2 regions of the Aquipseudomonas alcaligenes genome follow, and region 1 is predicted to be linked to the other one. Evidence: predicted binding sites of a transcription regulator. Region 1 holds the regulator's gene; the other holds the start of a gene.
What was found. The regulator FliA, encoded in region 1, starts transcription of late flagellar genes. The targets are predictions, from matches to a motif close to CTAAAGTTTNNNNNNNNNNNGCCGNTAA.
Positions count from the first base shown of each region.

Region 2: a site for FliA is predicted at 4,740-4,767, ahead of motA (flagellar motor stator protein MotA). Genes of this name have one in related genera too.

Region 1 is NZ_CP154874.1:187,251-199,282, reverse strand. Features, by position in the region: gene motD (flagellar motor protein MotD) at 1-309, opposite strand, end outside; gene AAG092_RS00985 (flagellar motor protein) at 323-1,063, opposite strand; gene AAG092_RS00980 (chemotaxis response regulator protein-glutamate methylesterase) at 1,063-2,181, opposite strand; gene AAG092_RS00975 (chemotaxis protein CheA) at 2,221-4,422, opposite strand; gene AAG092_RS00970 (protein phosphatase CheZ) at 4,452-5,240, opposite strand; gene AAG092_RS00965 (chemotaxis response regulator CheY) at 5,260-5,634, opposite strand; gene fliA (RNA polymerase sigma factor FliA) at 5,717-6,460, opposite strand; gene fleN (flagellar synthesis regulator FleN) at 6,457-7,290, opposite strand; gene flhF (flagellar biosynthesis protein FlhF) at 7,388-8,707, opposite strand; gene flhA (flagellar biosynthesis protein FlhA) at 8,720-10,843, opposite strand; gene flhB (flagellar biosynthesis protein FlhB) at 10,957-12,032, opposite strand, start outside.
Region 2 is NZ_CP154874.1:2,975,119-2,987,150, reverse strand. Features, by position in the region: gene queG (tRNA epoxyqueuosine(34) reductase QueG) at 1-235, shown strand, start outside; gene orn (oligoribonuclease) at 253-798, opposite strand; gene AAG092_RS14375 (class I SAM-dependent methyltransferase) at 837-1,607, opposite strand; gene rsgA (small ribosomal subunit biogenesis GTPase RsgA) at 1,695-2,726, shown strand; gene motB (flagellar motor protein MotB) at 2,761-3,819, opposite strand; gene motA (flagellar motor stator protein MotA) at 3,833-4,684, opposite strand; gene AAG092_RS14355 (HDOD domain-containing protein) at 4,804-6,333, shown strand; gene AAG092_RS14350 (rhodanese-like domain-containing protein) at 6,380-7,195, shown strand; gene asd (archaetidylserine decarboxylase) at 7,210-8,073, shown strand; gene AAG092_RS14340 (molecular chaperone) at 8,255-10,066, shown strand; gene AAG092_RS14335 (EAL domain-containing protein) at 10,132-12,032, shown strand, end outside.

The DNA.
Region 1 (12,032 bases):
GGCGATCTCCTGCAGTGGGTCGCTCGGCTCCTCGCTGGCGCTGCCGTTGGGATTGTCCTCGATCATCGAGCGGTCGGGCTCGGTGGTGCGCGGCTTCTCGTCGCCGATGGGAATCGGCTTGATCGCCCGCTCCGGCTCGCTGAACACCCCGACCAGGCTCTCCGACAGCACCTTGTACTTGCCTTCGTTGATCGAGGAGATCGAGTACATCACCACGAAGAAAGCGAACAGCAGGGTGATGAAGTCCGCGTAGGACACCAGCCAGCGTTCGTGATTCTCGTGCTCTTCGTGATTGCGCCGCCGGGCCATGCGCCCTACCCCGTCAGTCCATGAAGCCTTGCAGCTTCAGCTCGATGGAACGGGGGTTCTCACCCTCGGCGATGGACAGGATGCCTTCCAGCAGCATCTCGCGATAACGCGACTGACGCATGGCAATGGCCTTGAGCTTGTTGCCCACCGGCAGCAGCAGCAGGTTGGCGAAGGCGACGCCGTAGATGGTGGCGACGAAGGCTACGGCGATACCGCTGCCGAGCTTGCTCGGGTCGGCCAGGTTGCCCATCACATGGATCAGGCCCATCACCGCACCGATGATACCGATGGTCGGTGCATAGCCGCCCATGCTCTCGTAGACCTTGGCCGCCTGAATGTCACGGGCCTCCTGGGTATACAGGTCGACTTCGAGGATGCTGCGGATGGCCTCCGGCTCGGCACCGTCCACCAGCAGCTGCAGGCCCTTGCGCGCATAGGGGTCGGTCTCGATGTCGGCCACCGACTCGAGGCCCAGCAGGCCCTCCTTGCGCGCGGTCATGCTCCAGGCCACCACGCTGTTGATGCCACCGGCCAGGTCGATGCGCGGCGGGAAGATGATCCAGCGCAGGATCGCCAGCGCGCGCTTGAAAACCGCCATCGGCGCCTGGATGAAGGCGGCACCCAGGGTACCGCCGATCACGATCAGTGCCGCAGGGCCGTTGACCAACGCGCCAGCATGCCCGCCTTCCAGGTAGTTGCCGCCGATGATGGCGACGAAGGCGAGGATGACGCCGATGAGGCTGAGTACATCCATCAGACGCAGGCCTCGGCCAGGTGCCGGCCGATCTCGTCGAGGCCGTACACGGCGTCGGCCAGGTTGGCCTTGACCACCGCCATGGGCATGCCATAGATCACGCAGCTGGCCTCGTCCTGGGCCCACACCTGGCTGCCGCTCTGCTTGAGCAGGCGCGCACCCTCGCGGCCATCGGCGCCCATGCCGGTGAGCACCACGGCCAGCACCTTGTCGCTGAACGACTTGGCCGCCGAGCCGAAGGTGATGTCGACGCAGGGTTTGTAGTTGAGACGCTCATCACCCGGCAGGATGCGCACCGCACCGCGCGGATCGACCATCATCTGCTTGCCACCGGGCGCCAGCAGGGCCAGGCCAGGACGCAGCACATCGCCATCCTCGGCTTCCTTCACACTGATCCGGCACAGTTTGTCCAGGCGCTCGGCAAAAGCCTTGGTAAAGGCTGCCGGCATGTGCTGGATAAGCACGATGGGCGCCGGAAAATTGGCCGGCAGCTGGGTCAGTACGCGCTGCAGGGCCACCGGGCCACCGGTGGAAGTACCGATGGCCACCAGCTTGTAGGACTTGCGCTTTGGCGCCGCACCCTGAGCCGGAGTCGCCGGTGCCACGCTGGGCCGGCTGGAAGGGGCCGCGGCGGGTGTGGCGCTACTACGCGCTGTTGCCTGGGGCGCGGCAGCCGGCGCCGGGCTGGCCGCGGGACTGCTGAAAGTACTGTAACGCCGGTTGCTGCGGGCGATGGTATGGACTTTCTCGCACAGCAGCGCCTTGACCTTCTCTGGGTTGCGCGAGATGTCCTCGAAGTTCTTCGGCAGGTAGTCCACCGCGCCGGCATCCAGCGCATCGAGGGTGACGCGGGCGCCCTCGTGGGTCAGCGAGGAGAACATCAGTACCGGGGTCGGGCAGCGCTGCATGATGTTCTTGACCGCCGTGATGCCATCCATCATCGGCATCTCGTAGTCCATGGTGATCACGTCCGGCTTCAGCGCCAGTGCCTGATCGATGGCCTCGCGACCGTTGGTGGCGGTACCAACCACCTGAATATCGGGGTCGGCGGAGAGAATCTCCGAGACCCGGCGGCGGAAAAAGCCGGAATCATCCACCACCAGGACCTTGACTGCCATAAACACTCCAGAGGGACTGGCCGAGCCAGCCGCGAACGATCAGATACGACGCGCGTAGCGCTTGAGCATGCTCGGCACGTCGAGAATCAGGGCGATGCGCCCGTCACCGGTAATGGTAGCGCCGGACATGCCCGGGGTGCCCTGCAGCATCTTGCCCAGCGGCTTGATCACCACCTCCTCCTGGCCCACCAGCTGGTCGACCACGAAGCCGATGCGCTGGCTGCCAACGGTGAGGATGACCACATGTCCCTCGCGCTGCTCCTCGTCGACCGCGCCATTGACCAGCCAGCGCTTGAGGTAGAACAGCGGCAGCGCCTTGTCGCGCACGATGACCACTTCCTGGCCGTCCACCACGTTGGTGCGCGACAGGTCGAGGTGGAAGATCTCGTTGACGTTGACCAGCGGGAAGGCGAAGGCCTGGTTGCCCAGCATCACCATCAGGGTCGGCATGATCGCCAGGGTCAGCGGCACCTTGATGACGATCTTCGAGCCCTGGCCCTTGGCCGAGTGCACGTTGATGATGCCGTTGAGCTGGGAAATCTTGGTCTTCACCACATCCATGCCAACACCGCGGCCGGACACGTCGGAAATTTCGGTCTTGGTCGAGAAGCCCGGGGCGAAGATCAGGTTGTAGCACTCGGTCTCGCTCAGGCGATCGGCCGCGTCCTTGTCCAGCAGCCCCTTCTCCACCGCCTTGGCGCGGAGGATCTCCGGGTCCATGCCCTTGCCGTCGTCGGAGATCGACAACAGGATGTGGTCGCCCTCCTGCTCGGCCGACAGCACCACGCGGCCAGCCCGCGCCTTGCCTGCGGCCTCGCGTTCCTCGGGGCTCTCGATGCCATGGTCGACGGCGTTGCGCACCAGGTGCACCAACGGGTCGGCGAGGGCCTCGACCAGGTTCTTGTCGAGGTCGGTTTCTTCGCCGACCAGCTCCAGGTTGATCTCTTTCTTCAGGTTGCGCGCCAGGTCGCGAACCAGGCGCGGAAAGCGGCCGAAGACCTTCTTGATCGGCTGCATGCGGGTCTTCATGACCGAGGTCTGCAGGTCCGCGGTGACCACATCGAGGTTGGACACGGCCTTAGCCATGGCCTCGTCGCCGCTGTTCAGGCCCAGGCGCACCAGGCGGTTACGCACCAGCACCAGCTCGCCGACCATGTTCATGATCTCGTCCAGGCGTGCGGTATCGACGCGCACCGTGGTTTCCGCCTCGCTGGGGGCGGCGGCCGCAGCGGCAGGAGCCGCGGCGGGTGTCGGCTTGGCGGGCTCGGGCTTGGCTGCGGGTTTGGCAGCCACGGGCTTGGCCGGCTCCACCTTCTTGGCTGCAGGCGCCGGGGTCGCCGCTTTGATTGCAGGCGCCTCTTCCACGGCGCCGGCGAACTTGCCCTTGCCATGCAGCTGGTCGAGCAGCGCCTCGAACTCGTCATCGGTGATCTCGTCGCCACCGCTCGCCGCAACCGGAGCAGCTGGGGCTGCCGCTTTGGCTGCGGGGGCCTCTTCCACGGCGCCGGCGAACTTGCCCTTGCCGTGCAGCTGGTCGAGCAGCGCCTCGAACTCGTCGTCGGTGATCTCGTCAGCAGCGGATGCAGCAGCCGGGGCCGCCGCTTTGGCTACCGGGGCCTCTTCGGCCGCGCCGGCGAACTTGCCCTTGCCGTGCAGCTGGTCGAGCAGCGCCTCGAACTCGTCATCGGTGATCTCGTCGCCACCGCCTGCGGCGGGAGTCTCGGCAGCCGGCTGGTCGCCGATGGCATCGAGCAGCTGCTCGAACTCACTGTCGGTGATATCGCCACCGGGTGCCGCTTCGGCCACCGGCTCGGGCTCAGGCTCAGGCTCGGCAGCCTGCTCGTCGGCGCTCTCCGGTTCGGCCAGGCGTGCCAGCGCGGCCAGCAGCTCGGGAGTGGCCGGGGTCGGCTCGGTGCGTTCGCGCACCTGACTGAACATTTCGTTGACCGCATCCAGCGCCTGCAGGACCACGTCCATCAGCTCGGCAGTGACCCGCCGCTCACCCTTGCGCAGGATGTCGAAGACGTTCTCCGCGATGTGACAGCACTCCACCAGCTCATTGAGCTGGAGGAAGCCGGCGCCACCCTTGACCGTGTGGAAACCACGGAAGATGGCATTGAGCAGGTCCATGTCATCCGGCCGGCTCTCCAGCTCGACCAGTTGCTCGGACAGCAGCTCAAGAATTTCGCCGGCCTCTACCAGGAAGTCCTGGAGGATTTCTTCATCGGCGTCGAAGCTCATCGGTGCGCTCCAAAGGCTCTTCTAGAGCCCTAAAATCCAAGGCTGGACAGCAGGTCGTCGACATCGTCCTGGCTGGACGCGACGTCATCACGCTTATCGGCATGAATCTGCGGACCTTCACCCTTGGAAGGCTCTTTTTGTTGTTCTTGCTCGGCACGCAGCGCCTCCAGGTCATGCTCGATACCGGCGAAGCGGTCGACATGGCTGGCCATCAGCATCAGCTTGAGCAGGTCGCGCTCCACTTCGGTGACCAGCTGGGTCACGCGCTTGATCACCTGCCCGGTGAGATCCTGGAAATCCTGGGCCAAGAGAATGTCGTTGAGGTAGCCGGACAGACGCTGGCTGTCACGCTCGCTGCGAGCGAGGAAGAGTTCGATGCGCTTGGCCAGGTCGCGGAAAGCGTCGGCGCCCATCTCGCGGCGCATGAACTTGCCCCAGTCGGCAGACAGGGCCTGTGCCTCATCGCCCAGGTCGTTGACCAGCGGCGCACTCTGCTCGACCAGGTCCATGGTGCGGTTGGCCGCTTTCTCGGTCATCTGCACCACATAGGACAAGCGCTCGGTGGCGTCGGTGATCTGCGAGATCTCCTGCGCGTGCGGATTGCGCGGGTCGATCTGGAAGTTGACGATCGAGTTGTGCAGTTCGCGGGTGAGCTTGCCGACTTCCTGATACAGGCCGTGGTCGCGCGCCTTGTTGAGCTCGTGGATCAGGCTGACCGCCTCGCCGAAACGGCCCTTCTCCAGGCTCTCGACGAGTTGGGTGGCATGCGCCTTCAGGGTCGATTCGAGTTCGCCCAGGTGTGAATCATCGTGTGCCATAGCGCCCTCGCGGCGATCATCAGCCGTTAACCCGTTCGAAGATCTTCTCGATCTTCTCCTTCAGCACCTGGGCGGTGAACGGCTTGACGACATAGCCATTCACGCCAGCCTGGGCGGCCTCGATGATCTGTTCGCGCTTGGCCTCGGCGGTCACCATCAGCACCGGCAGATTCTTCAGGCGCTCGTCCGCACGCACCGCGCGCAGCAGGTCGATACCGGTCATGCCGGGCATGTTCCAGTCGGTCACCAGGAAGTCGAAACTACCGCTCTGCAGCATGGGCAGGGCCGTATTGCCGTCGTCGGCCTCGGCCGTGTTGGTGAACCCCAGATCACGCAGGAGGTTCTTGATGATCCGTCGCATCGTCGAGAAATCGTCAACGATGAGGATTTTCATGTTCTTGTCCAAGTCGACCTCCGTACAGTCCTAAACGCCACCGGCACCCCGGGACGTCGCAAATCTTGAAACCGGCTCTTCGTCAGCTGGCCCGCCACTCACCCAGACGTGCGCGCAAACGGGCGGCGCACTGGCTGTGCAACTGGCTGACCCGGGACTCGCTGACCCCCAGAACTTCGCCGATTTCCTTCAAATTCAATTCTTCGTCGTAGTACAGCGCCAGCACCAGCCGCTCGCGCTCCGGCAGGTGGGCGATGGCATCGGCCAGCGCCGCCTGGAAACGCTCGTCTTCCAGGCCGTGCAGGGGACCGCTGTGGCTACTGGCATCCTCGAGCAAACCGCCATGCTCGCCGTCCTGCATCAGGTCGTCGAAGCTGAACAGGCGGCTCCCCTGAGTGTCGCCAAGGATGCCGTAGTAATCCTCGAGACTCAATTGGAGTTCGGCCGCAACCTCTTGATCTTTAGCGTCTCGACCGGTTCTGGCCTCGATTGCGCGGATGGCATCGCTGACCATGCGGCTGTTGCGGTGGACCGAGCGCGGTGCCCAGTCACCCTTGCGCACCTCGTCGAGCATGGCGCCACGGATGCGGATGCCGGCGTAGGTCTCGAAGCTGGCGCCCTTGCTGCCATCGTATTTCTTCGAGGCCTCCAGCAGGCCGATCATGCCGGCCTGCATCAGATCGTCGACCTGCACGCTGGCCGGCAGGCGCGCCAGCAGGTGATAGGCGATGCGCTTGACCAGCGGCGCGTATCGCTCGATCAGCTGGTGCTGGGAATCCTGCGCTTGCGCCTTGTTGTACATGCGAAGTCCACTGGCTGCTGTCATACGGCCGTCCCCGCGATCGGCTGCTGCACCAGACGCTCGACGAAGAACTCCAGATGGCCGCGCGGGTTGGCCGGAAGCGGCCAGGTGTCGACTTTCTGGGCAATCGCCTTGAACGCCAGTGCGCATTTCGAGCGCGGGAAGGCTTCGTACACCGCGCGCTGTTTCTGCACGGCCTTGCGGACGGATTCGTCGTAGGGAACGGCGCCCACGTACTGCAAGGCCACATCGAGGAAGCGATCGGTCACCTTGGTCAGTTTAGCAAAGAGGTTGCGCCCTTCCTGCGGGCTGTGGGCCATGTTGGCCAGGACGCGGAAGCGGTTCATGCCGTAATCGCGGTTGAGCAGCTTGATCAGCGCGTAGGCGTCGGTGATCGAGGTCGGCTCGTCGCAGACCACCACCAGCACCTCCTGGGCGGCACGGACGAAGCTGACCACGCCGTCGCCGATGCCGGCGGCGGTGTCGATTACCAGCACATCAAGGTTGTCGCTGATGTCGCTGAAGGCCTGGATCAGGCCGGCATGCTGTACCGGCGACAGCTGCACCATGCTCTGCGTACCGGATGCCGCGGGCACGATGCGGATGCCGCCGGGCCCTTGCAGCAGCACGTCCTTGAGGTCGCACTCGCCGTTTATCACATCGGCCAGGGTGCGCTTGGGCGTCAGGCCGAGCAGTACGTCGACGTTGGCCAGGCCCAGGTCGGCGTCCATCAGCATGACCCGGCGACCGAGGTCGGCCAGCGCCAGCGACAGATTCACCGACACGTTGGTCTTGCCGACGCCGCCCTTGCCGCCAGTGACTGCGATCACCTGTACGGGATGCATACTACCCATGTTCTTCTCTTACCTTGTCTTGCCTGGTCTGGGCTGGTCGGGCAACTACACCGACCTGTTCCTACACACTAGAACGCCTTGCGCGCCACCGCCTGCCCTACCCCGCGCGACGCGGGTGGTAGAAGCCGGCAAACATGTCGGCCATGGCTTCCTCGCTCGGATCTTCCTCGGTCTGCAGGCTCACGGCGCGACTCACCAACTGGTGGCTGCGCGGTACCTGCAGATCGTCCGGAATCTTCGGCCCGTCAGCCAGATAGGCTACCGGGAGATGCTGGCTGATGGCCAGCCCCAGAACTTCACCTAGATTGGCCGCCTCGTCCACCTTGCTCAGGATGCAGCCGGCCAGGCCGCACTGCTTGTAGCTGTGATAGGCGGCCTTGAGCACCTGGGCCTGGCTGGTGGCAGCCAGCACCAGGTAGTTCTTCGCCTTCAGGCCGCGCGCAGCCAGGCTCTCCAGCTGCAGGCGCAGGGCCGGGTCGTTGCCCGGCAGGCCGGCGGTGTCGATCAGGATCACCTTCTTGCGCGCCAGCGGTGCCAGGGCCTGGATCAGCGACTGGCCCGGATCGACCTGGGTCACGGAAACGTTGAGGATGCGGCCGAGGGTCTTGATCTGCTCCTGGGCGCCGATACGGAAGCTGTCCATGCTGACCAGGGCGATGCTCTGCGAGCCGTACTTCAGCACGTAGCGCGCGGCCATCTTGGCCAGGGTGGTGGTCTTGCCCATGCCGGCCGGGCCGACCAGGGCGATCACCCCGCCCTCCTCCAGCGGCTCGACCGCCGGGGTCTTGATCGCATGGGCCAGATGGGCCAGCAGCATGCGCCAGGCCTGGCGCGGATCGGCGACCTTGGCCACGCGCTCCAGCAGCGCCTTGGACAGCTCGGCGGACAGGCCCATGCGCTGCAGGCGACGCCACAGGTTGGCCTGCTGCGGCTTGCGGTTCTGCAGCTGGCCCCAGGCGATGGAGCCCAACTGCACCTCGATCAGTTCACGCAGACCGTGCAGCTCGAAGCGCATGGCATCCAGGGCGCGCTGGTCGACCGCGGCGGCGGTCGGCTTGCTGGCAGCCTGCGGAGCGGCCACCGGGCGCTGCACCTTGACCGCAGTGGCCGGCAGCTCGGGAGCGATCAGCGATTCGTTGGCGAACAGCTGGCGATCCTTGCGCTCGTCGGCCACCGCGCGGATGGTCAGCTCGGCCTGGGCATTGGCGATCTTCGCCTGGGTCTTGCGCAGCTCGGCCTCCAGCGCCGGGTTGGGCGTACGCGCCGGGGTGGCCGGCTGGTAGTCCAGCGCCGCGGTCAGCTCCACGCCGCCGGCCACGCGGCGGTTGCCGATGATGGCGGCGTCGGCGCCCAGTTCGTCACGCACCAGCTTCATGGCGGTACGCATATCGGCGGCGAAGAAGCGTTTGACTTGCATGGCTTAGAACCCTCAGTTCTGGCCGACCGTGGCGACGATCGTGACCTGCTTGTTGTCCGGTATTTCCTGGTAGGCCAGTACATGCATGTTGGGTACGGCGAGCCGCGCGAATCGCGACAGCATCGCCCGGACCGGGCCGGCCACCAGCAGGATCACCGGCTTGCCGAGCATTTCCTGGCGCTGCGCCGCTTCCACCAGGGAGCGTTGCAGCTTCTCGGCCATTCCGGGTTCGAGGAGGATGCCATCCTCAGAGCCCTGACCGGCCTTCTGCAGGCTATTGAGCAATAACTGTTCCAACCTGGGCTCCAGAGTGATCACAGGCAGCTCCGGCTCTAGTCCCACAATGCTTTGCACGATTGCACGGGCCAGTGCGACGCGAACCGCGGCGACCATCGCGGCGGGATCTTGACTCTTGCCGGCGACATTGGAGATGGCCTCGGCGATGCTGCGGATATCGCGCACCGGCACCTGCTCCTGCAGCAGCGCCTGCAGCACCTTGAGCAGGGTCGACAGCGAGACCATGCCCGGCACCAGCTCCTCGGCCAGCTTCGGCGAGGTCTTGGCCAGCAGCTGCAGCAACTGCTGCACCTCCTCATGGCCGATCAGCTCATGGGCATGCTTGTGCAGGACCTGGTTGAGGTGGGTGGCGACCACGGTGCTGGCATCCACCACCGTGTAGCCGAGCGACTGCGCCTGGTCGCGCTGGCTCGGGTCGATCCACACCGCTTCCAGGCCGAACGCCGGATCCTTGGCGGCGATGCCGTTGAGGGTGCCGAACACCTGGCCGGGGTTGATCGCCAGTTCGCGCTCCGGATACACCTCGGCCTCGGCCACGCTGACGCCCATCAGGGTCAGGCGATAGGCATTGGGCAACAGGTCGAGGTTGTCGCGGATATGTACCGACGGCATCAGGAAGCCCATCTCCTGCGACAGCTTCTTGCGCACGCCCTTGATCCGCGCCAGCAACTGCCCCCCCTGGTTGCGATCCACCAGCGGGATCAGGCGGTAGCCGACCTCCAGGCCTACCATGTCCACCGGGGTGACGTCGTCCCAGCCCAGCTCCTTGACCTCCTGGGCCTTCTGCGCCGGCAGCAGCTCCTGCTGGCGCTTGACCTCCTTGACCTCCTCCTCCTTGACCTTGCGCTGCTTGTTGGCAATCCAGTAGGCCGCGCCGGCCGCGATCAGGCCGAGACCGATGAAAGGTACGTGCGGCATGCCCGGCACCAGGCCCATGGTGATCATGATCGCTGCCGACACGGCCAGGGCCTTGGGCGAGGCGAACATCTGTCGGCTGACCTGGGCCCCCATATCTTCGGAAGTGGAGACCCGGGTGACCATGATGGCGGCGGCGGTGGACAGCAGCAGCGAGGGGATCTGCGCCACCAGGCCGTCGCCGATGGTCAGCAGGGTGTAGATGCGCCCGGCCTCGGCAAAGGCCAGGTCGTGCTGCAGCACGCCGATGGCAATGCCGCCGATGAGGTTGATGAAGAGAATCAGCAGGCCGGCCACGGCGTCGCCGCGGACGAACTTCGAGGCACCGTCCATCGAACCGTAGAAGTCGGCCTCCTGGGCCACCTCGGCACGGCGCCGCTTGGCCTCGGCCTGGTCGATCAGGCCGGCATTGAGGTCGGCGTCGATGGCCATCTGCTTGCCGGGCATGGCGTCCAGGGTGAAACGCGCGCTCACCTCGGAAATGCGCCCTGCACCCTTGGTGACCACCACGAAGTTGATGATCATCAGGATGGCGAACACCACGGCGCCGACCACGTAGTTGCCGCCGATCACCACCTCGCCGAAGGCCTGGATCACCTTGCCCGCGGCGTCATGCCCCTCCTGGCCGTGCAGCAGCACCACGCGGGTGGAGGCGACGTTCAGCGCCAGGCGCAGCAGGGTCGCGGCCAGCAGCACGGTGGGGAAGACGGCGAAGTCCAGCGGCCTCAGCGAGTAGATGGCGACCAGCAGGACCACGATGGACAGGGCGATGCTGAAGGTGAACAGCACGTCGAGGAGGAACGGCGGGATCGGCAGCATGACCATGGCGAGCATGACCAGCAGCAGCAGCGGAATACCCAGATTGCCATGGCGCAACCCCGCCAGGTTGCTGCGTACGTCCCCGATGATTTGCGCACGATCCACTGCCACTTGTTATCCCCAGCCCATTCAATCTTTTGACGCGAAAGGCGCCGTGCAGGGGTAATGGCAAGAAGCATTCCAACTCTGCCGCGAAGGCAAGAGAGACGGCCGCGCCGCTACTCGTCGCGGCGCAAATCCGGCGGGATCGGCAGGTCCGGCAGCGGCCCCGGGCGCTTGCCCTTGCCGGCGCGGAACTGCTTGAGCTGATAGACGTAGGCCAGTACCTGGGCCACGGCCAGGTACAGGCCGGCGGGAATTTCCTGGTCGACCTCGGTGGAGAAGTACACCGCCCGCGCCAGGGCCGGCGACTCGAGCAGGGTGACCTTGTGCTCCTGGGCGATCTCGCGGATCTTCAGCGCCAGGAAATCGCCACCCTTGGCCAGCAGCACCGGCGCATTGCCCTTCTCCGGGTCGTACTTGAGGGCCACGGCGAAGTGGGTCGGGTTGGTGATCACCACGTCCGCCTCCGGCACCTGCTGCATCATGCGCCGCTCCGCCATCTGCCGCTGCAGCTGGCGGATCTTCGACTTGACCTCGGGCTTGCCTTCGCTGTCCTTGTACTCGTCCTTGACCTCCTGCTTGGTCATCATCAGCTTCTGCTTGGTATCCCAGAGCTGGAACGGCACGTCCACCGCGGCGATCAGGATCAACCCGCAGGCCATCCACAGCAGGCTCCAGCCGGTCACCAGCATGGCATGCAGGATGGCCGCCTCGACCGGCTCGTCAGCGATGGCCAGCAGGTCGTCCTGGTCCGCCTTGAGCACCGCCAGGGCCACCAGCAGGATGATCACGAACTTGGCCAGGGCCTTGAGCAGCTCGACCAGGGCCTTGGTGGAGAACATGCGCTTGAGCCCCTCCCAAGGGTTCATGCGGCTGAACTTGGGCTGCAGCGCCTCGCTGGAAAACAGCCAGCCGCCCAGGGCGACCGGCCCTATGATGGAGGCGATCAGCATCACGATGAAGAACGGCTGCAGCGCCAGCAACGCCTCCATGCCGGTGCTCAGCAGGTGGCGGACCATGGAGCCGTCGTCCAGCAGCACTTCGCGCGGCAGGGCGAAATTTCCCTGCATCATGCCGAGCATGGCCTGGCCCATCTGCGCGCCGAAGATCAGCAGCGCCGCAGCGCCGCCGAAGGTCACCGCCAGGGTGCTGAGCTCCCGCGAACGGGCGATCTGGCCTTTCTTGCGCGCCT
Region 2 (12,032 bases), 1.3 Mb from region 1:
CCTGGCCGAGCTGTTCCTGTGGAGCGAAGAGGAATTCCTGGCCCGCACCGAAGGCTCGCCGCTACGTCGCGCCGGCTACGAGCGCTGGTTGCGCAACCTGGCCGTGGGCCTGGGCAATGCACCCTCGACCATCCCGGTGCTCGAAGCCCTGCAGGCGAGGCGCGAGCATCCGTCCGCCCTGGTGCGCGAACATGTCGAGTGGGCGCTGGCGCGCCATGAAAAAGGCCCGCGCTAGGCGGGACTTGGGCCATCTCACACTTTCAGGAAGTGCTCGCGGTAGTGCCTGAGCTCGGCGATGGACTCGCGGATGTCGTCCAGCGCCTGGTGGGTGCCCTGCTTCTGGAAGCTGTCCCTGACCTGCGGCGCCCACATGCCGGCGAGGATCTTCAGGGTCGACACATCCAGGTAGCGATAGTGGAAGTAGGCCTCCAGCGCCGGCATGTACTTGTAGAGGAAGCGCCGGTCCTGGCCGATGCTGTTGCCGCAGATCGGCGACTTGCCCTTGGGCACCCACTGCTCGAGGAAGGCGATGGTCTGCGCCTCGGCCGCCGCGGTGTCGATGGTGCTCTCGCGCACCCGCCGGGTCAGCCCGCTCTCGCCATGGGTGCGGGTGTTCCACTCGTCCATCCCGGCCAGCACCGCATCGCTCTGGTGCACGGCGATCACCGGCCCTTCGGCCAGCACATTGAGATCGCTGTCGGTGACTATGGTGGCGATCTCGATGATCACGTCCCGCTCCGGCTCCAGCCCGGTCATTTCCAGGTCGATCCAGATCAGGTTGTTGGGATTCTGCGGCATGCTCTCTGCTCCTCTGCGAATGCCGGCAGTTTAGCCGCTCACAGCCGCCAGAGCAGCAGCCGCGACGCGCGCCAGTCGTGCAGCTCGATCACCTCGTCAGCCGGCACGCCGGGGATGTCGAAGCTGTTGCTGACCAGCAGGCTGCCCGGGCGCATCTCGGCCCTGGCCTTGGTCCAGAGCCTCGCCATGGGCGCCGGGGAGAGGAAGCAGTAGACCGCGTCGTAGCCGCCCAGCGGCTCGAGCCACAGGCTGCGGTAGCGTACCCGGCAGTTGCGGTACGGCAGGCAGCGCAACCAGGCCAGCGCAAACACCAGCGGCGCGGTTTCCACCCCGACCAGGCGCGCCCGCGGGTAGTCGCGCGCCAGCTGCACCAGGGCACCGCCCAGGCCGCAGCCCAGGTCGACGAAGCGGAAATCCGCCGGCAGCCTGGCCAGGCGCTCGCTCAGGCGCTGGCGCGTACGCGCCCCGCTGAGATAGAGCGGCACCCGCTCGCGCCAGCTGTTCCAGTTGACCAGCAGCAGCAGCACGAAGGCGGCGAGGAACCACCAGGCCGGCCACTGCCGGCTGTGCAGCGCCAGCAGGCCGGGGACGAACGCCAGGTTCAGCAGCAACCACCAGCGGCGCAGCCCCAGCCAATGTCCCAGCGCCGCGGCCAGCATGCCCTGGGCCAGGGCCGCCTGGGCGATCGTCGGGCGCCAGCCGTCGAGGCGCGCCGGGGCCAGCAGCAACGCCGCCACCCCGGCCAGGGCCAGGAGCTGGGCCAGCAGGGCGAGCAGTGCCGGGTAGCGGGAGCGCAGGTGTTCGAGCATGGCGCCTGTTGTACCAGCAGGCCGCCGGCAGAACCAGCCGCCCCCCGTGCTAAACTCGCCGCCGTTTTCTTATCCTTCGGAAAGGCCATGGCCAAACGCCAGTTGACCCGCCGCCAGAGCTGGCGCATCGAGAAAGTACAGGAAGAGCGCGCCGCCCGTGCGGCCAAGCGCGAGTCGCGCCTGCTCGAGGAGCTGGAAGGTGGCGACCTCGGGCCCGAGCAGACCGGCCTGGTGATCGCCCACTTCGGCGTGCAGGTCGAGGTCGAGGCGCTGGAAGGCGAGCTGATCGGGCAGATCCAGCGCTGCCACCTGCGCGCCAACCTGCCGGCGCTGGTCACCGGCGACCGGGTGGTGTGGCGCGCCGGCAACCAGGGCCACGGCGTGATCGTCGCGCAGCTGCCGCGCACCTCGGAGCTGTGCCGCCCGGACATGCGCGGCCAGCTCAAGCCGGTGGCGGCCAACGTCGACCAGATCGTCATCGTCTTCGCCCCGCTGCCGCACCCGCACGCCAACCTGATCGACCGCTACCTGATCGCCGCCGAACACGCCGGCATCAAGCCACTGCTGCTGCTGAACAAGGCCGACCTGATCTACGACGAGAACGCCCCGCACGTGGAGGGACTGATCGCCACCTACCGCCAGCTCGGCTACGAGCTGCTGGAAGTCTCGGCCCGCCAGGGCGGCGGCATGGAGCTGCTGCAGGCACGCCTGGACGGCCATGTCAGCGTGTTCGTCGGCCAGTCCGGGGTGGGCAAGTCGTCGCTGGTCAACAGCCTGCTGCCGGGAGTGGACACCCGCGTCGGCGAGCTGTCGGAGGTCACCGGCAAGGGCACCCATACCACCACCACGGCGCGCCTGTTCCACTTCCCCGGCGGCGGCGAGCTGATCGACTCGCCCGGCATCCGCGAGTTCGGCCTGGGCCATGTCAGCCGGGCCGACGTGGAGGACGGTTTCATCGAGTTCCGCGACCTGCTCGGCACCTGCCGCTTCCGCGACTGCAAGCACGACCGCGAGCCCGGCTGCGCCCTGCTGCAGGCCCTGGAAGACGGGCGCATCCAGCCGCAGCGCATGGCCAGCTACCGGCACATCCTGGCCAGCCTGCCCGAGCCGGAATACTGATACGCAGAGGCCGCGATGATCGCGGCCTCTTGGTTTATTCCTGCGGCTGGTCGAACTGCAGGGCGCCATCCTCGAAGATGTTCAGGCGCTGGCGCAGCTCCTCCGGCTGTGCCGGCTCGTCGGGCGCCGTCGGGACCGAACCCGGCGCCACCACCTCGGTAGGCACACGCGACTCGACGGGGGCCGGCGGCTCTGTGGATTCTCCCTGGCCATCGCCATCCTGCTCGCCCTCGATGGCACGCTGGGCCTTCTTGGTCAGGACGATGATGTCGATGCGCCGGTTCACCGGGTTGAACGGATCGTTGCGATCGAACAGCGCCGAGGAGGCGTAGCCCACCACCCGTGCCACCCGCTCGTCCGGGTAGCCGCCGGCCACCAGGGTGCGCCGCGCGGCGTTGGCGCGGTTGGCCGAGAGCTCCCAGTTGCCGAACTCGCCATCGCCAACGAAGGGCTTGGCATCGGTGTGGCCGCTGACGCTGATCTTGTTCGGCACCGCCTTGATGGTTTCCGCGAGGATCAGCAGGATGTCCTCGAAATAGGGCTGCAGGCGCGCGCTGCCGAGGGCGAACATGGGCCGGTTCTCGGCATCCATGATCTGGATGCGCAGGCCGTCCTGGGTGATCTCGAAGAGAATCTGGTCCTTGAATTTCTGCAGCTCGGGATTTTCCTCGACCTTGGTCTGCAGTTCCTGCAGCAGCAGCTCCAGGCGCTCGCGCTCGATCTGCTCGGCCAGGCTTTCAGCCTGCTGCGCATCGACCTCGACCTTGTCGTCCTGCGAGTCGACTGCCGCTTCCTGGGCATCCGGCGCATCCTTGATTTCCGGATTGAGGGTGCGATCGGGGGCCGGGGTGGGCGTACCGCCCAGGTCGATGACGTAGGGGCTGGCACTCTCGGTAAAGCCGATCGGATCCTGGAAGTAGCCGGAGATGGCCTTCTTCTGTTCGGGCGTGGCCGAGGACATCAGCCACATCACCAGGAAGAACGCCATCATGGCTGTGGCGAAGTCGGCGAAGGCAATCTTCCAGGCGCCGCCATGGTGGCCGCCGGCAACCTTCTTGACCCGCTTGACCAGAATCGGCTGGTTGTTCTCCATGGCTCAGCCTTGATCAGTTGCCACGCATGGCCTGCTCGAGCTCGGTAAAGCTCGGCCGGTGCGCCGGCAGCAGGACCTTGCGACCAAACTCCACGGCCAGGGTCGGCGGCATGCCGGAGGCGGAAGCGACCAGGGTGGCCTTGATCGCCTCGTACAGATTGAGCTCTTCCTTGGCATCGTGCTCCAGGGCTCCCGCCAGCGGCGAGAAGAAGCCGTAGGAGGCGAGAATGCCGAGGAAGGTGCCGACCAGCGCAGTGGCCACCTTCTCGCCGATCTGCGCGTTGTCGGCGGTGGCGAGGATCGACATGGTGATCACGATGCCCAGCACCGCCGCCACGATACCCATGGCCGGCATGCCGTCGGCGACCTTGGCCACCGCGTGGGCCGGGTGCTCCAGCTCTTCCTTGAGGCTGGCCAGCTCCATGTCGAACAGGTTCTCCAGCTCATGGGGCGCCATGTTGCCGCTGGACATGATGCGCAGGTAGTCGCAGATGAAGGCGGTCATCTGCGCATCCTTGAGGATGGCCGGGTACTTGCTGAAGATCGGGCTGGCGTTGGGATCCTCGACATCGGCCTCGATGGCCATCATGCCCTCGCGGCGGCTCTTGTTGAGGATCTCGTAGAGCAGCTTCAGCACTTCCAAGTAGAAGGCATGGGTGAAGCGGCTGCTGAACATCTTCAGCGACTTCTTGAACACCGTCATGAAGGCGCTGCTGGGGTTGGCCTGGAGGAAGGCGCCGAGGGCCGCACCGCCGATGATCATCACCTCGAAGGGATGCACCAGGGCCATGAACTTGCCACCGGACAGAATGAAACCGCCAAGAACGCAGCCGAGGACTACCAGGATGCCGATGATCTTGATCATGGGGAATTGAGCTTGATGAGTCAGTCGAAAGGGTTATTTCAAACAACCCTTCTAATTATCGGAAGTATTGCGCCAGACTATAGGCAGTAAAGGCGAAAAGCCAGTTTGGCTCAACCCGCATGCCCATATCCGCAAGCCGTCCTCGCAGTCTCGACGCCTGGCTCAAGCAGCTGGACGAGGTGCGCCTGCCCGTCGCCCGCCACCACCACGAGACCGTGCGCCGCACCCTGCAGGACGGCCGCAAGTCGCTGCGCGACATCGCCGAGCAGATGCAGCACAGCCCGGCCATCGCCCTGGCCATGCTGCGCGAGGCCAACCGCAGCGCCGGGAGTTTCGGCGAACCGGCGGAAAGCCTGGAGATGGCCCTCAACCGCCTCGGCCTGAAGCGTGCGGAAGCCCTGCTGGAGCAGCTGCCGTTGCTGGACGAGGCGCAGATACCCCTGCCGCTGCGCCAACTGCAACTGATCAGCCTGCATGCTTCGCAGCAGGCCAGCGGCCTGTTCGCCGGGCGCCTGGCGCGCCTGTGGCAGGAAATCCACTGGGGCAGCCTGCTGTTTCTCGCCCCGCTGTGGCCGCTGGTGGCGGCCCATCCCGAGCTGTTCGAGGCCTGGGAACGCCGCGTCCTGGGTTGCGGCGAGCCGGCGCCCAAGGTCGAACGCGAACTGCTCGGCACACCGCTGCTGGCGCTGTGCCTGGCGCTGGCCCGGCAGTGGCGCCTGCCCGACTGGATCATCCGGGGTTATCGCCTGCTGGTCGAGGACCGGCGCCTGCTGGTCAAGGCCTTGCACATCGCCCGCGACAACCAGCACCCGCTGCACCAGCAGCAGATGCTCGACGCCGACCCACCGCTGCGCCGCTGGCTGACCCAGCCGGGCAACAGCATCCTGCTGGCGAACGGCCTGGCCCTGTCCAGCCATCACAACTGGAGCTGCGAGCACCATCTGCGCTGGCAGCGCCTGACCGGACTCTACCTGCAGCTGGCCCTGCCGGAACTGCAGCAACTGGTGCATCAGCAGGCCGCACAGAGCGCGCGCCTGCATGATCGGGGCGAGCTGTGGCACCCGGCCGAAGCGCTGCTGTGGCCCTGGGATGCCTGCCGCCTGAAGCACCTGGCTCCGCCTGCGGCGCCCAAGCCTGCGGCGAATCCACAGCTGGAGCAGTGGAAACAGCATTGCGCACGCCTGCTGGCCCAGCCCTCGTCCTTTGCCAACGTACTGCAGCTGACCGACTGCGCCAGCCAGGCCCTGCAGGCCGGCGGCATGCAGCGCGTGCTGATCCTGCTGGCCGACCGCACGCACAGCCGCCTGCTGGCCCAGCAGGCGGCCGGCCTGCCCGCAGCGGCGGCGCAGCTGCGCCTGGAGCCGGCGCAGAGCCAGGTACTGCGCCGCCTGCTGGCCGAACCCGGACAGCTGCGCCTGAGCCCGGCCAACCTGGCCCAGGTCTCCGCCCTGCTGCCGGGCAGCCTCAAGGCGCTGTTCAGCGGCGAACACCTGATCCTGCGTTCGCTGGCCAGCAACGGCCGGGTGGTGATGCTGCTGGTCGCCGACCAGGGCGGCGGCGACATCGGCGCCGCGGCGGCACAGGTGTTCGGCAAGACCGTGCAATGCATCGAGCGCGCCCTGGCCACCTTCGCCCGCCGCGGCGCCTGACCTTTCCGCTACAATCCGCCTTTCCATTCCACCTCGGAGACTCCGCATGTCCGCCTTCTCCGGCCTGCCGCTGGTGATCGAACCGGCCGAGCTGGCCAGCCGCCTGCAGGCACCCGAGCTGATCCTGGTCGATCTCAGCGCCGCCGCCCGCTACGCCGAGGGGCATATCCCGGGCGCCCGCTGGGTCGACGGCAAGCGCACCCAGCGGGGTCAGCCGCCGGCGCCCGGCTTGCTGCCGGAACAAACCCAGCTGGAGTCGCTGTTCGGCGAACTGGGGCATCGCGCCGAAGCCGTCTACGTGGTCTACGACGACGAGGGCGGTGGCTGGGCCGGGCGCTTCATCTGGCTGCTCGACGTGATCGGCCACGCGCAGTACCACTATCTCAACGGCGGCCTGCAGGCCTGGCTGGGGGAAGGTCGCGAACTGAGCCAGGCGATGCCGGCGACGGTCGCCGCCAGTGTTGCCCTCACCCTGCACGACGAGCCCACCGCCAGCCGCGATTACCTGCAGAGCCGCCTGGGCGCGGCCGACCTGGCGATCTGGGACGCCCGCTCGCCCGCCGAGTTCAGCGGCGAGAAGGTGCTGGCAGCACGCGGCGGCCACATCCCCGGCGCCATCAACTTCGAGTGGACCGCCGGCATGGATGCGCAACGCGGCCTGCGCATCCGTGCCGACATGGCCGAGATTCTGGAGAGCCTCGGCATCAGCAAGGACAAGGAAGTGATCACCCACTGCCAGACCCATCGCCGCTCCGGCTTCACCTACCTGGTGGCCAAGGCGCTGGGCTATCCGCGGATCAAGGCCTATGCCGGCTCCTGGTCCGAATGGGGCAACCTGCCCGACACCCCGATCGAACATTGATGCAAGGAAACCCGATGAAAGAGCGCCTGTTTATCCTCAGCCAGTACCTGCTGCCGCACCACCTGCTGTCGCGCCTGATCGGCTGCGCCGCCGAGTGCCGTGCCGCCTGGTTCAAGGATCGCCTGATCGGCTGGTTCGCCAGGCAGTACCAGGTGAACATGGCCGAGGCCCAGGTCGAGGACCTGACCGCCTACGAGCACTTCAACGCCTTTTTCACCCGTGCCCTGAAGGACGGTGCCCGCCCGCTGGATGAAGCCCCCGGCGCCATCCTCTGCCCGGCCGACGGCGCGGTCAGCCAGCTCGGCCCGATCGAACAAGGCCGCTGCTTCCAGGCCAAGGGCCACAGCTTCAGCGTGCTGGAACTGCTCGGCGGCGATGCCGAGCGCGCGGCGCCCTTCATGGGCGGCGACTTCGCCACCATCTACCTGTCGCCCAAGGACTACCACCGCGTGCACATGCCGCTGGCCGGCACCCTGAGGGAAATGGTCTATGTGCCGGGCCGGCTGTTCTCGGTCAACCAGACCACCGCGGAGAACGTGCCCGAGTTGTTCGCCCGCAACGAGCGAGTGGTCTGCCTGTTCGACACCGAGCGCGGGCCGATGGCCATGGTGCTGGTCGGCGCCATGATAGTGGCCAGCATCGAGACGGTCTGGGCCGGCCTGGTCACGCCGCCCAAGCGCGAACTGAAGACCACCCGCTACGACGAGGCTGCCCGCGCCGCCATCGAGCTGGCCAAGGGTGGCGAGCTGGGCCGCTTCAAGCTGGGCTCCACCGCTATCGTGCTGTTCGGCCCACAGCAGGTGCAATGGGCCGAGGGCCTCGCTGCCGGCAGCCCGGTACGCATGGGCCAGGCCCTGGCACTGCCGCGCAGCGCCTGAGCCCGGTGGCGCAGCCGCCGCAACGGGCGGCTGCGGAACATCCGGCAAACCACTTGGGTCGAATGCTGCGGATTGCCTGACAAAAGCATGGCTGTCAGTGCGATACGATGCTGCTAGAGTCACAGGAAGCCCTTCGTCAGAAAGGGATGGCCCGCCTGCCTGCATAGACGCTGACCCCTGAATGGATAAACAAAGCCCTCACCTGTTCTTGCGCGCCCCCACCCCCGCCAGGCGAGGTCTGTCGTTCTGCGATGCCAGCCCGCGGGAGATGAAGCGCTGGATCGCCGGCCTGCCCAAGGCCAATATCGGTGAAACCGCTCGCCAGCTGTACCAGGGCCTGATCGAGCTGAACCAGCTGATCACCCCGGCGGACAATCGCCTGCAGCTGCTGGAGCTGCTGCGCCCGGAAGTGCACTTCGTCTGCAACCACCTGGAACGCCACTTCCTCAACCAGTCCATCGTGCTCGACGAGCGCCCGCGCAAGGTCGCCAACCTCTGCCAGGCCCTGCAGAGCCACCTGGCCAGCGGCTACAAGCAGATCATCGTCGAAGAACTACCGCGCTTCGCCAAGGAGCGCCCGCAGCTGCTGACCGTCGCCCTGCAGCGCGCCAGCCACAGCCTGTGCGCGCCACTGGTGCGGGCCAGCCAGCTTTACTGCCCGGTTCCCGAAGGCCTCTGGCTGGAACTGCACCAGCTCTATCGCCTGGCCCGCCAGCACGGTCTGCAGCGGGTACAGGTCCGCGACGGCCTGGCCCGCAACGGCCAGAGCCTGAGCCAGGAGCAGGCCTACATCGGCGCCCTGCTGCTCGGCTGCGCGCGCTGCAACCAGCTGCGTCAGAACGGCATCGCCCGCCTGGCCGAGGCACTGGAGCACTGGAGCAGCCTGGCCAGCCTGCAGCCGGCCGACGAGCCGCACAGCCTGTTCGTCATCGCCCCGCAGCTGGATGGTCCGCCGCGCTACAAGTCGCTGTTCGGCGAGGCGGAACTGCACCACCTGCTGGGCCTCGACCCGCATGACCTGGTCGATGCCATCAAGGAATACCTCCTGCTGCCGCCACAGGAACTCGCCACGCATCGCCTGCAAGTGCCCGAGGGCATGTCGCTGGAGCTGCTGCAGCACCTGGCCTCGGCCTGGGGCGACATCGCCGAGCGCACCTTCCAGCGCACCCCGGGGCGCGGCAACCTGACCCTGTGCATTGGCATGTCGGCGCTGCACTTCAACCTGGCCGGTAGACGCAGCTTCAGCGAGCTGCTGCAGCACCCGGAAGCACCGCGCAGCGCTCAGTTCGGCCCTGGCGGAGCCAAGAGCGGGCCGGACATCTGGTCCAGCGCCTTCGACGCACAGCGCGAGAGCCGCTGGGAACCCGGCATGCCGCTGGAGGAGATCCAGTACAAGAGTGCCGCGAAGAATGGCGAGCCGGGCATCGAGGACAAGTCCGAGAGCTACCCGTCCTACGAGCTGTCGATCATCAACCACAGCCCCGGCGGCTATTGCCTGAGCTGGCCGCGGGAAGTCCCCGCGCAGCTGCAGGCCGGCGAACTGCTGGGCATCCAGGACGCCGCCGACCAACCCTGGAGCGTGGCCGTGGTGCGCTGGATTCGCCAGGTGCGCGGCGGCGGCACGCAGATGGGCATCGAGCTGATCGCTCCGCACGCTCAGCCCTGCGGCGTGCAGCTGGTGCGCAAGAGCGAGCAGAACAGCCAGTACCTGCGCGCCCTGCTGCTGCCGGAGATCCGCGTGATTTCGCGCCCGGCCACGCTGATCACTCCGCGCCTGCCGTTCCAGGAGAGCCACAAGGTACAGATCAACCACAACGGCGAGGAAACCCGCGCCATACTCAGCCGCAAACAGGCCGGCAGTGGCAGCTTCAGCCAGTTCGAATACCGCGTGCTAGGCGAAGGCAAACCGCCGAGCGGGACTTCGGTCACAGCAGCGCAGGAGCCCGGCAAAGGCGGCGAGGAAGACTTTGACTCACTCTGGAAGTCGCTGTAGATTGCCGAGACAGACCATCCGTCGCCTTTTTGCGTCCGTTCTTCGGCGCACTCCGAACACACCCCATGGCCATCGAAAAAAAAACCATACGGCTGCTGATTCTTGAAGATTCGCAGAACGAGGCGGAGCGCCTGGTCAGCCTGTTCCGCAATGCCGGGCGCGCGACCCGGGTGCATCGCATCACCTCCAGCGACAACCTGGCCGAAGCCCTGCAGCAAAGCTGGGACCTGCTGATCTGCGCACCTTCCAGCGAACACCTCGAGCCCAGCGAGGCGATCACCGCGATCCGTCGCCAGGCCAAGGACATCCCGGCGATCCAGCTGGTCGCCGACAACGACTCCGAATCCATCACCGAAGCGCTGATGCTGGGCGCCCAGGATGCCCTGCCCCAGGGTGACGACGAGCGCCTGATCCTGGTGGCCAACCGCGAGCTGGCCAACCTCGAGGAGCGCCGCGCCCGCCGCGCCGCCGAAGTCGCCCTGCGCGAGGCGGAGAAACGCTGCCAGCTGCTGCTGGAAAGCTCGGTGGACGCCATCACCTACGTCCACGACGGCATGCACATCTATGCCAACCGTGCCTACCTCAAGCTGTTCGACTACGAAGACGCCGAGGAGCTTGAGGGCATGCCGATGATCGACCTGATCGCCAGCGAGGATCAGGCCGCATTCAAGGACTTCCTGAAGAACTATGCCAGCGGCGAAGGCAATGCCGAGCTCAGCTGCGGTGGGGTCAAGCCCAATGGCCAGCGTTTCCAGGCGCGGATGAACTTCTCGCCGGCGACCTACGATGGCGAGCCCTGTATCCAGGTGGTGATCCGCGCCGAAAGCGACAACGCCGAACTGGAAGAGAAACTGCGCGAGATCAGCAGCCAGGACCTGGTCACCGGCCTGCTCAACCGCGCACGCTTCCTCGAGCTGATGGACGGCGCGGCCCAGCGCGCGGTCAACGACGGACAGATCGCCAGCCTGGCCTACATCCGCCTGGACCGTTACAACGAGAAGGTTGGGGAAGTCGGCCTGGCCGGCATCGACCTTCTGCTCACCGATCTGGCCAACCTGCTGCGCAGCCACTTCGGCGATGACAGCCAGCTGGCCCGCTTCGGTGACGACGTATTTACCGTACTGCTGCCCGGCGTCGCGCCCCAGCAATGCCAGGACTCGCTGAGCAGCCTGCTGAAGAAGGTCGAGGGTCACCTGTTCGACGTCAGCGGCCGCACCGTGCAAGCGACCCTGTCGATCGGCGTGGCCGGTCTCAGCGAGCAGACCAGCAAGGCCCAGGAGGTCGTCGACCGCGCCCACCGCTGCGCCGACGAACTCGAAGGCAATGCGATCAAGATCTACAACCCGGCCGACGAGCTGGCTGCCGCCGCCAACCGCGGCAGCCTGGTGGCCATGGTCCAGCAGGCCCTGGAGAACAACGGCTTCCGCCTGCTGTTCCAGCCGATCATCAGCCTGCGCGGCGACAGCGACGAGCACTACGAAGTGCTGCTGCGCCTGCTCGATCCCAAGGGCCAGGAAGTGCCGGCTGCAGACTTCCTGAGCGCCGCCAAGGGCGCAGGGCTGGCGGAAAAGATCGATCGCTGGGTGATCCTCAACTCGATCAAGCTGCTCGCCGAGCACCGCAGCAAGGGCCACAACACGCGCCTGTTCGTCCACCTGTCGGCCAACAGCCTGCAGGATCAGACCCTGCTGCCCTGGCTCAGTGTCGCGCTCAAGGCGGCGCGCCTGCCCTCCGACTGTCTGGTATTCCAGATTGGTGAGGCAGATGCCGTGGCCTACCTCAAGCAGGTCAAGACGCTCACCCAGGGTCTGGCGGAACTGCACTGCAAGGTCGCCCTCGGCCAGTTCGGCTGCGCACTGAACCCCTTCAACACCCTCAAACACCTGCACGTCGACTTCGTGAAAGTGGACGGTTCCTTCTCCCAGGACCTGTCCAACGCCGACAACCAGGAGGCACTGAAGACCCT